One region of the Ilyobacter polytropus DSM 2926 genome, then DNA from elsewhere that is predicted to be linked to it. Evidence: riboswitches for the same ligand, from Rfam matches in the RefSeq annotation. Region 1 holds a riboswitch; the other holds the start of a gene.

Region 1 (5,913 bases):
CTATCCCAGATAAAAACAAAGAGTTTATCAGACCTTTTACCACAGGATAATATTCGTTTAATTCAACCGAAAAAAGTGTTGAAAAAGCTTTAAAAGAAATCTTACCTGTATAAAAATTGAAAAAAGCAAAGACAAGTCCTGTGAAAACAACTGCGTATTCACAAATTAGGTAGATTATACTGTAAGCCTTCGTAAAAAAACTGACTTTTTTTACATCTCCCTCACCTTTGAGCTCATACCCCTCTATACGTTGTCCCAGGGAATTTACTATAGTCAGAATTCCAAACTGAACCATTCCCAAGGCAAAAGCCTTAGAGAAATCAAAACTTCCCATGAGAGTCGTAGCTATCTCCACCTCAAGTGTAGAGTAGTTGATTCCTCCTAGAGACAGTATTATGGCAAAAGAAGTAAAACAATATACAAAAACCATGAAAAATGCCCTGAAAATCTGAGGCATTATAAGAGGCAACTTAATTTTAAAAAAAAGATCCTTTTCACTTATACCTTCTAGTCTTGCAGCTTCTAATATCTCTTTTGGAATAGATTTCATCCCCTCCCCGAGATACTTTAAGAATATAGGGGCATTATAGAATACATTGGCTATTATTATAGCCTTGAGAGAATAAAGAACCTGGAATTCCTTAAAGAATCCCAGGTTAAATATTATTGAAAATGCCACTATAGTAGATATCACAGGAAAAAAGAAAGGAATGAATATAAGACTTTCCAAAAGTCTGCTTATTCGGTCTCTTCTATAGGCTATATAATAGGAGGGAACTATAGAAAGAATAAATGACAGAATCACAGATATAGAGGCCTGCTTAAATGAGAAGGCCACCGTCTTATACGTAGATGCATTAAAAATCTCTGTTAAGTCCTCTAGTCTAAAGAAGTCCCTGGCAAATATAAATATAGGTATTCCCCAGAGAGTCATATAAAATAAATTGAGACTCAGCTTCCCCTTCTTCATAAGTACTCCTTTAGTCTTTTAAAATATCTATAAGTTCTTTTTTCCAAGTTTCAAGATTAGCCACAGCATCTTTTCCACTTATTGTAACTACCTTTTTAGGTACTGGTACATATTTATATTCCTCAGGAAGTTTTACATTAGTCACTGGGAACATATAGTTTTTCTTTGCTGTAAGTTCCTGGAAATCTTTTTCCAAGATATAGTCCATAAACTTTTTTGATCCTTTTTTTATTTTTTTCTTACTTACAAGGGCTGCCCCTTCTAGATATACATAGCCTCCCTCTTCAGGGATAAAGCTCTTATATTTATTCTGATTTCCGTCCTGATAAAAATAAACACTGCTTGAAGCATATCCGGCCATCATAGGAGCCTCTTTAGCAGTAAATTTTGCAAAGGCCTCATCCCAGCTTGGTGTTACAGTAAGTATCGATGGTTTTAGATTTTTCCAAAACTCTTTCCACTGATCTCCGTAAACCGCAATAGTCCAGAGCATAAACTCCTGTCCAGTGAAAGACCTCGGATCCTCTACTAAAAACTGTTTTTCCATTTTAGATATCTCCTCAAATGACTTGGGAGGATTTTTAAGCATCTGAGCATCATAGTTTATCGCAAGGGCACCATAATCAAATGGTGTCACATACCATTCTTCATCCATGATAAACTCTTCTTTGGATATGTTTTTATAACTTTTTGGACGGTATTTTGCTGTCAGTCCCTCATTTTTTGCCATCTCAGCACTACTAGGAGTAAGTCCTAAGACTACGTCAGCCCTTGGATTATTTTTCTCTAGTTTCATCCTAGGTACCAGACCGTTAATGCTGACAAATTTAATTTCAACTCCGGTTTCTTCTTTAAATTTTGATGCGATATCTCGCTGAATCCACTTCATAGATTCTGGCCCGTAGACTGTTACAACTTCATTTCCGTATGCTGTCATAGCAACCAATACAAAAATAAATGCAAATATTTTTTTCATAATAACCTCCAATTTTTTTATTCAATTTATAAGTTTTCATAAAAAAACAGACTGCCTCTGGCAGTCCGTCAAATTTACTAATAAAATTTGCTTCCTACGCTGGCATTATCCAGATCAGGTTTATCGGTCGAGATATCATATCTCCTCTCAGCCTTTTCAGCTCCCGAATTATTTATTGTATATAATGGAGTATAGCAAGATAAGGATAATAATGTCAATATATTAACTACATGGGAAAATTATAATAAATTAAAACGAGGCTTTTAAAAGCCTCGTTTTCTCAAAGAGATTTAATTTTTGTTCCGATAACTGCTATTTCAATATCACTTTCTAATTCCTCGTCTATAATAACTCCTAAAATTATATTTTCAGGTTCTATTATTAAGAGCTTGTTGATGGCCATCTGGACTTCAGCAAGTTTGTCTAGAGGAAGGTTATCTCCACTGGCAATATTTATTAGGAGTTGCTGAGCTCCTTTTATCTCTCCCTCTATAAGAGGGCTGGCAAGAGCAGCTTCTAGTATAGGGGCTATACTCCCCTTTCCTCTTCCAAAGCCTATCATTGCCTCTCCTGCATTTTTCAAAACAGCTTTTATATCTGCAAAATCAAGATTTATAAGTCCGTTTTTAAAAATTATATCTTTTATATTTTTGACAGAATTTTTCAGTATTTTATCAGCCTCTTTAAAAGCATTTTGAAGAGTTATGTTTACATTAGGAAGCCTGAGAAGATTGTCATTTGAAATAACAATATAAGAATCAACATAAGGCTTTAAATGCTCTAGAGTATCCTGAGCAGTAAGTTTTTTCATACGCCCTTCAAAAGAAAAAGGTTTAGTCACAATTGCCACTGTCAGTATATCGAGCTTATGTGCAAGCTCGGCTATCCTAAGCACAGCACCACTTCCAGTTCCTCCACCCATTCCAGATACTATAAAAAGCATATCTGTATCCTTTAAAAGCTCCTTTATGGTTCCATCTTCTTCCTTTGCACAAAGATAACCCTTTTGGTAATCTCCTCCTGTACCTAGTCCAAAAGTTATCTTGCTTCCGAGCTGTATCTTCACAGGAGAAAGAGATGTATTCAATTTTCCTATATTTGTATCTGCAGCTATATATTCTACTCCTTCTACTCCACTTTCAATCATGTCGTTTAAGGCATTTATCCCTGCACCTCCGACTCCAAAAACCTTCATAGAAAATTTAAAATCCCCCATAATTTTCACTCCCCGCATAAATAACTTTCATTATTAAGCTATATTAGATGAAATTTTATCTTTCCTTGTCTGAGTCTGTATTTTATTATAATATTTTTATGATTTTTTATTATGGAAAAGTTTTTTAGCTTATAACTTTCGTTAAAAGTTAATGTTTAAGGTGATTTATTCCCTGGGCCAATATTGTTCGCACATGATCATCGTCTAAAGAATAATAAACAGTCTTTCCGTCTTTTCTATTCTTTACAACTCTCAGCTGTCTCAAGACTCTCAACTGATGGGACACAGATGAATGAGTCATATTGAGAACATTTGCGATATCACACACGCACATCTCCTCTTCTAAAAGCATTGATACTATTTTCAGTCTTGTACTATCTGAAAAAGCTTTAAAGAAATCTGCTACATTTTGTATTAACTCATCACTTTTAAGATTCTTTTTTACTTTTTCAACTACGTCTTTATGTATAGTTATACAATCACATGTTTCTATGTTTCTACCCATTTTACCCCCTTAATCTCTTATGATCTCAAATTTATTTCCCAGTTTTTTTCTCAAAAGAGCTGCAAAATTTATCTTATTTTTCATTATAAGAGGTATTATAACCTTTACTTTATCCTTTGTTATTATCTCTACACAAGTTTGGAGCTTTTTACCTCCAGGGGCTACCATTTTAGACATTATACAACTTTCTATCTCATCCAAAGATATATTCGTCTTTTTATTTTTTAAACTATTTTTTTGAAAATCCAAAGAAATTTTATAAGAAAAAGCCAGCCATAGATGCCCCAGACCCAAAATTAGAAGTACAATACCAAATATAATATATCCGATTTTCATTCCTTGGGTATAGCCTAGAGCAAATTGATAAGCCCCTAAAAGCACCAAAGGGATTCCTGTCCCTAACCAAACAACTATTTTTTTCATTTCCAATCCAAAACTGTATTTACCATCTAATGGCAGATCTTTTTTTTCAACTTTTTTTATAAAATCATCAAAAAATATCATAATATTCCCCCATTTTTTTATTATTTCGAAATAGTTTCAAGATTTCTTATTTATAAAAGAAAAACAGCAAGGAAACCTTGCTGCTATCTGATTAATCCCTTTATGTCCTCATCTTTGTAGTCTAAGTTATGTACAGAATTGATATATCTGATAGTTTTAGTTTTTCCTCTTACAAGAAGAGTCTGAGTTCTAGCTATAGGACCTTTTTTCTTAACACCTTCTAAAAGATCTCCTCCTGTTATACCTGTAGCAGAAAAAATAACTTCATCATCTTTTACTAGGTCGTTTATTCTCATGACCTTAGTTATATCTATTCCCATATCTTGACATCTGGTTTTTTCATAATTAGATATTTTATCATTTTCAAGAGATATTCCTTTAACCTCACTTCTAAGCTTTAGTTTGGCATTCATATCTCCGCCTAAAGCTTTTATAACAGCTGCAGAGATTACTCCTTCAGGAGCTCCCCCTATACCATAGAGCATATCCACGTCAGAATCAACTACAGCCGAGAGAATTGATCCAGCAACGTCTCCATCAGGAAGAGCATAGATTCTCAATCCCATATCCTGAAGATCTTTTATTACCTGGCTGTGCCTAGGTTTATCAAGAACAACCATTGTCATATCATTCAATTCTTTTTTTAAGGCTTTTGCAACATTTTTTACATTTTCAACTAAAGGCTTCTCTAGATCGATTACCCCTTTTGCTTCAGGACCAACTATAAGTTTTTCCATATACATGTCAGGAGCTTTTAAAAAACTTCCCTTGTTTCCTACAGCGAGTACTGCTATGGCATTTGGCTGTCCCTGAGCAGTCATTCTAGTCCCTTCTACAGGGTCTACCGCTATATCTACTTCAGTTAAATAACACAGTTCTTCTTCTGACAGCGTCTCTGAGTTATTAAGTTTCCCGACTTTTTCTCCTATATAAAGCATAGGAGCTTCATCAATTTCTCCTTCACCAATAACTATCTCACCTTTTATAGATAGCTTATTTAGCATGCTTCTCATAGCATCTACAGCTGCCTGATCGGCTCCTTCTTTATCTCCTTTACCTACCCATTTATAGGCTGCGAGAGCGGCTGCCTCTGTTACTCTGGCAAATTCTAATGCTAATTCTCTTTTCATTCTATCCTCCTAGTCGGTCAATCTATAAATGACCTCACCTTTTTTTCTCATTTGAAGCTTCTCTCTTGATATTTTTTCTATATAATAAGGATCATCTAGTTTTTCTATATCCTGATCCAGCTCCATTATGTTTATTTTAACATTTTCATGAATTAAATTTAAGTCTTTTTTTTCTTTAATAAGCTTATTGAGTTTTACATGGCTTCTATATATTTTCGGAAGAAAGTATTGTAAAAAAACTAAAAATACAAGAGTAACAAATAACTCCCTTTTGTTTTTAATATTTATTTTCATAAATTACCTCTTTATTTTTATATTTCTTACTCGAGTCACAATAAAAATACCCGTACAAAAGACAACCATATCCAAAACTATATTCGATATATTTAAAGTCACTCCAGGCCACATTTCTAAAAGAGACAAAGTGACAATACCAAGAATAAAATACAGAGTCTCATCCTTATGTCTTTTTAAGAATTTATCCATCACCTTTGCAAAAATAAATATACCAACAGCTGCTCCTACAGCAAACATACCCATAGGAAAAATTTTAAAATTATTTATAAATCCAAGGACATTATAATATTCCCCTAATATCATAAGTATAAGAGA
Region 2 (5,913 bases), 260 kb from region 1:
AAAAACGTAACCTATCAAGTCATAAAGTTCTCGTTCTTTGTATACAGTTAATTTTTTCCCAGAGATGGAAAGGCTGCCACTAGATATGTCCACAAGCCTAAGTATAACCTTTGAAAGTGTCGATTTACCACTCCCATTTCCTCCGACCAAGGCAAAAAAATCCCCTTCATTCACAGTTAGATCGATTTCTTTTAAAATCCTCCGATCTTTTGTATACCCAGCGGATAATTTTTCCAGCTCAAGTATCGGTCTCTTTCCAATATTTGCTGTCTTATTGGGAGTTTTATAGTTGTCTTCTATTACTTTTTTTAATAACGTCTGAGATATCTTCTCTTTTTTTAGTTCCCCTATACTACAGGGAACTCCATTAAAGATATGCCCCTTATCCTTTAGCTCCCAGTAGATTCTTAGACTGTGAGGACACCATATTCCCTTTTCCCTAAGCAGCTCACCGTGCTTATAGAACATCTCACGAATATCCCCGTCACAAAGTATTCTGCCACCTCTATCAATAACAATAAGACGGTCTAGAAATGAAATCCAGTTTTCCAGATTATGTTCTACCACCATTAGCCCCTTGCCCTTGTCACCGGCCTTTTTAGAAGACTTTACCACCTGTCGTCGACCTTTGGGATCCAAATTTGCCGTCGGTTCATCTAGCAAAAGCATCTTAGAATCAATAGCCGAAATAGATGAAAGTGCAAGTCTTTGCAGTTCACCGCCAGACAGGGTATTAATAAGATGATTTACCTTTTCCTTTGGAAAGTCAAAGTCTTCCATTGATTTATTTATTATCTCAGGCATAATATCCGGATCGATACATTGGTTTTCCAAACCAAAAGCTACCTCGTCCTTTGGGTATAGGGAGCAAAACTGACTTTCAGGATTTTGAAATACTATGCCAAAAATACGTGCTGTATCAGATAACTGCATATCATTAACTGATATACCGTCTACTAAAATATCTCCAGTTACATCGGCATTGTCATCTCTTTGAATAATCCCCATAAGAGATAAAAGCAGCGTGGATTTACCACTGCCGCTTTCACCTAAGATAAGAATTCGCTCTTGAGTATTAAATTTTATATTGATGTCTTGCAGAACAGTCTCCCCATTGATTTTAACCGATAAGTTGCGAACATCTATTATTGCCATTATGCATTTACTCTCTTTTCAGCTCTTTTACGCCCTAACGGGAATGAAGACAATGCACCTGTAGCTGCAAGTCCGTCACCGATCCATTTACCAAGTAAACCAGAAAGTACAGCACCTGATACTAAACGTACAGCTAGCATAGCTGCTAGCATCCCCAATGCAAATTTTGAATATCCATAGGCAAAATAATTATAAATAAAACTTGTTACACTTGCCCCCATACCTGCTAAAACCAAAACAGGTGTTGAGTACTTTTTCCACCCAGTTGCAGCAAAAACTGCCTCACAACCAAGACCTTGAATGGCGGCACCCACAAATACCATTATACCAGAAGGTGTCCCTAATATAACCTCACCTAAAGCAGCCATAAGCTCAGCACCAAGGGCAATCCCAGGCTTACGGATAATGTATGCCCCTGTAATTGATGCTGTGAACCAAATACCATACACTATATCAAGTCCGATAGGTCCAAATGCGGCATTGGCAAAGGCCCAGATAGTGATACCACCTAGATACATAGCCCCAAAGGCAACGCCTAGTACACACAAAACTATAATGTCTTTTAACGTCCAACCAAATTTTTTAGTCATTTTTTTGTTCCCCCTTTAATTTTTGCTTTCTCTTTTATTAAATAGAAAAATAATTAAACTACACTTTAATGATATGAATTATACCTCAATTTTTTCTTTTGCCTTTGATGGGCTTCCCTTTGAAAATGTTGCATGAATAATTGTATGGGGAATCCTTTTAGATACACCTTCAAAAGATGTCTCAAGTAAATTAAAGATAGATTTTGCAGTTCCGTCAAGTCTTGTACAATAATGATAACTTTCCACATCTACATTAGAAAGAGCCATGGCTTTTTCAACCTCCTCTACAATCACCGGAAAATACTGGTCACTCCCCAAAGGATAAAGAGACCAGGCACAGGCCACCGGCATATCTTCCATAGGAAGATCCACATATTTAGGCTCAGAATCAAAATCAAAATCTTCCGGCACATCACCAGGACATCCTACTGAAAATAAAACATCGGCAACAACATGCCCCCCGGCATCAGATGCTCGTAAAAAAAGTTCTTTTACATAAGCAAAGACACGCTCTCTGTTTCCTTGTATTGTAGTTCCTAGATCGTCTGTCATAACAGCCAGTCCTGTAGAGTCTGTTTTTTTTATCGCCCCTAAGATCACATCTACAAAATTATCCTGCATAGGATAGATTCCTATTCTCGCACCAACAACATCACTTGTTCCACATTTTAAATTCAACTGTCATTCCCCCTATTTTTCCCTGTATATTTTATAAAATTAATTTAAATCCTATTTAAAATATAAACTAAAGCATAAAAAAAAGTCATAAACCATAAGTTTATGACTTAATCTTTGCAGTATAAATAGCATAAGTGCTCGATTAATTGTCTAAAATCCCTACGGTAGCATTACCTACATCAGGTTATAAGGGTTCAGAACTAACAAAGTTCAATCTCAGCACGCTTTCAGCAGCTCCCCAATTACTTGATTTTATTAAATTTAATATAATTCATACTACTACAGAGAAGTAAATAAGTCAATATAATATACCATTTAAAATACCTAGTGTCATATAGTTTCTATGGAATCTTTACCTATGAAATAATTCTAATTTTGATACTTATTTTGTGCTCTATTTACTCCTTTGATTCAGTTAGATTGAATAATCGATCTAAGTTGGTGCCTTTATTCAAATTAAAATATTTAATTTCTAAAAAGTAATACTAAATAAAGAAGTTAATTTATGAAAGTTTCCAGCAATTATCAGCTTGAGTTGACTAATAATTATCGGCCTTATTATAGTGAATTACCTGAGACAGATCCTTTACATTTTTCGGAGAAATATTCATATCTGTATAACCTACTGCCATCATCTCAAATATCTCAAAATACTCAGGAATACCCAAAAGCTCCTTTGTTTTCATTTCTACCTTGGGATTTCTAAAAGCTGACACCCACATAGAAGCTAGACCTAAACTCGTGGCAGCAAGCTGCATACTCATAAAAGCACTGGCAAGGGTACTAGAGAATGTAAAATTCCACCAATTATCGTTATCTTTTACAGAAACAGGACCACGTTCTCTCACTCTAGGATCACCGTATAACAGAATATAAACAGGGGCATCTACAAACCCCTTAGAAGTTTTTCCTTCACCTATTCCATCAATAAGATACTGAGTAACTTCATTTTTATAATTTTCATCATCTATTACGACAAATTCCCAGGGCTGAGAGTTGAATCCAGAAGGAGACTGTATTCCGACTTTTATAATTTTTTCAATATCTTCCCTTGAAACTTTTTGAGTGGTAAACTTTCTTACAGATCTTCTCTTAGTTGCTATCTCCAATAAATTATCATAATTCATAGTTCTCTCCCTTTCATCAATTAAAATATGCCTGACGTGTTCAAATCACACTGCTTAACTTAGTAGACGTGTCTACTAAGTTAAGTGTGAAACTATTTTAACACAAAATAGTAGACGTGTCTACTAAAAAAGAGAACGTCTAAATTAATGTTTAGATAAAATAATTAATCACACAGTAATAGAAAATAGTTCAGAAAATAAATATTGTAAATTCACCAGTGAAAAAGTTTATAAATAGGCTTTTTTTATCATTTAATTATCTATTTGATCTTCAGGAATTTTTTAGGGTTGTTCACTGTCAAATTTTCAATAAATTTCCTCTTATCATTTTGATTTAATTTTTTAGATTTATTAACAAGATTTTCCAAGTGTTTATAATAGTTGGCATATGAGCTGTCATAACACTCTTCAGAAATAACCATAGGAACATCAGATCCCCATAAAAGTTTCGAACTGACACTGTACTTACCTTCTTTGAATTTCTTTAGATAATCTAGCTCTATTACTTTTTTCAAATTTTTAGAATAATCATTGATCTTACCAAAACTTTTTCCATAATTATAGGCAGATATATCAGAATAGGTATTTGGGTATCTCTGTAATAATTTTATTATTGTGTAAGTCCAGGTATTTTTGTCAATTCCGTCAGAAAAAATTCTACCTGGATCAAGCATATCTTCTACTCCGTCCTCACCTCCAAAATGTGCAAAATTTATTCTTAAGTTTTTAAGTTGGGGGTTTTCTTCTAAAAGATTCAACCAGTTCTGAGGATGAGTCATTCTATTTATGTCTTTACTTGAAAGTTCGGCACTGTAAGACCCCTTCTGACAGTGGACAGTTATTGGAATATCCTCTTTTATACACCATTTGTAAAATTCTATATATTTTTTTCTTTTATTCTTCTTAACTGGATAAGGATTAAAGCCTATTGGAGGATATATCTTTATCCCTAGTATACTCCCAGATATTAGGTTATTTATACTTGCATTTTTATTGGAAGAATCAGAATATTTTTTCCAAAGTTTTTTTACCGCATCAAGTCCGTTATCATCAAGCACAAGTTTCCTTAGATCAAAACCGATAAAAGGACATATTTTAATTTTATTTTTTGAAGCTTTTATTCCTTTAATCAGCCTTTGAGTCTGGAATTCCAAATTGGAAATTCCTAAACTATTTTCTTCTACTTCCTTTATACAATCAAAATCCATTATCAGTGGGGTTATGAGTGTTTTTGAGAGATCAATTTCTGGGATTTTGGATAAGTGTTCCTCAAATTTTATTATAGAATCTTTTAAATCTCTTTCAAAGAAACGAATAAAATCTTCTTTCGTTGCGACAATGTCGTCCCCCTTTTTTATGAGATTAAAAGGAGCGAACAGCGTTATCCCTAGACTTTTTGTAAAACGGTTAATAGTATTTACATTGAGTTTTCCTTGGATAGTAGCGTATAGAGGTATATCTACAATGTTGAATATATGACAGTGGCAATCGATAAACTCATTCATATTTTTTCCTCCTAACAATAATCTTGATATAATCATTGAATACCTGATCACTGAGGTCTTTTACTTAATTTATTGCTTCTATTTAGATTGTTCCAGTGAGTAAATAATATTCCTTCTAATATTGAAACAGGGTAAAAAAACACTTTTTTAATGGAGAATTATAAAAAATTTAGAAACTCTTTTCCCTGCCATTGTCTTTCATATGTTTACATAGTTCATCTTATTTTTTTCTTTTAAAATATGTTTGACATAAACCATCTATACTGTTAAAATTTAGTACACGTGTCTACTAATAAAGGAGGGCATATGGATAAACCTTTAGATAAAATTATGAATGATACAACAAGAGATATAAACAAATTTTTATCTCATCATATGGATCAGTATTCACTGGGAAATGGTCAGTTTGGTATTCTCTATGAAGTATCAAAAGAAGAGGGTATATGGCAAGAGGCAATAGCTCAGAGAAGAAATGTAGGAAAATCAGCAGTGGCAAAGTCTATAAAAAGGCTTATTGAAAACGGCTATCTTTACAGGAAAAAAGATGAAATAGATAAGAGAGCTTGGTGTCTATACTGTACTGAAAAAGGGAAGGATATGATCCCTGTAATAGTAAACCTAATTGAAACTGTAAAAAAACTACTAACTAAAGGTTCTAGTGAAGAGGAGATAAAAATATTCAGGAAAGTTAATGAAAGGATGAGGAAGAATATAGAGGATTATTTTAAGAGTATAGAGGGATAATCTAAAACTTTATCTATTCCATAATTACATATAAATTAACTTTTGACCCTTGGTGAAAGTTCCGTCAGAATATCCCTTAAATCAGATATTTATCCGTTATTTCCTTCTATATAA

Evidence for each region. Region 1 has a riboswitch for thiamine pyrophosphate ahead of ILYOP_RS06835 (thiamine ABC transporter substrate-binding protein). Riboswitches for the same ligand answer to the same signal wherever they lie in the genome.
Region 2: linked by a shared signal. The riboswitch ahead of ILYOP_RS08150 (YkoF family thiamine/hydroxymethylpyrimidine-binding protein) and the one ahead of ILYOP_RS06835 (thiamine ABC transporter substrate-binding protein) in region 1 are both predicted to bind thiamine pyrophosphate.

Annotation. Positions count from the first base shown of each region.
Region 1 covers NC_014632.1:1,480,060-1,485,972, forward strand. Annotated here, with positions in the region: gene ILYOP_RS06830 (ABC transporter permease) at 1-970, opposite strand, end outside; gene ILYOP_RS06835 (thiamine ABC transporter substrate-binding protein) at 981-1,946, opposite strand; TPP riboswitch at 2,021-2,123, opposite strand; gene ILYOP_RS06840 (cell division protein FtsZ) at 2,227-3,162, opposite strand; gene ILYOP_RS06845 (ArsR/SmtB family transcription factor) at 3,311-3,667, opposite strand; gene ILYOP_RS06850 (hypothetical protein) at 3,677-4,171, opposite strand; gene glpX (class II fructose-bisphosphatase) at 4,255-5,301, opposite strand; gene ILYOP_RS06860 (FtsB family cell division protein) at 5,311-5,595, opposite strand; gene ILYOP_RS06865 (DUF368 domain-containing protein) at 5,599-5,913, opposite strand, start outside.
Region 2 covers NC_014632.1:1,736,537-1,742,449, forward strand. Annotated here, with positions in the region: gene ILYOP_RS08140 (ABC transporter ATP-binding protein) at 1-1,155, opposite strand, end outside; gene ILYOP_RS08145 (ECF transporter S component) at 1,155-1,745, opposite strand; gene ILYOP_RS08150 (YkoF family thiamine/hydroxymethylpyrimidine-binding protein) at 1,824-2,423, opposite strand; TPP riboswitch at 2,562-2,674, opposite strand; gene ILYOP_RS08155 (nitroreductase family protein) at 2,963-3,550, opposite strand; gene ILYOP_RS08160 (amidohydrolase family protein) at 3,811-5,055, opposite strand; gene ILYOP_RS08165 (MarR family winged helix-turn-helix transcriptional regulator) at 5,362-5,799, shown strand.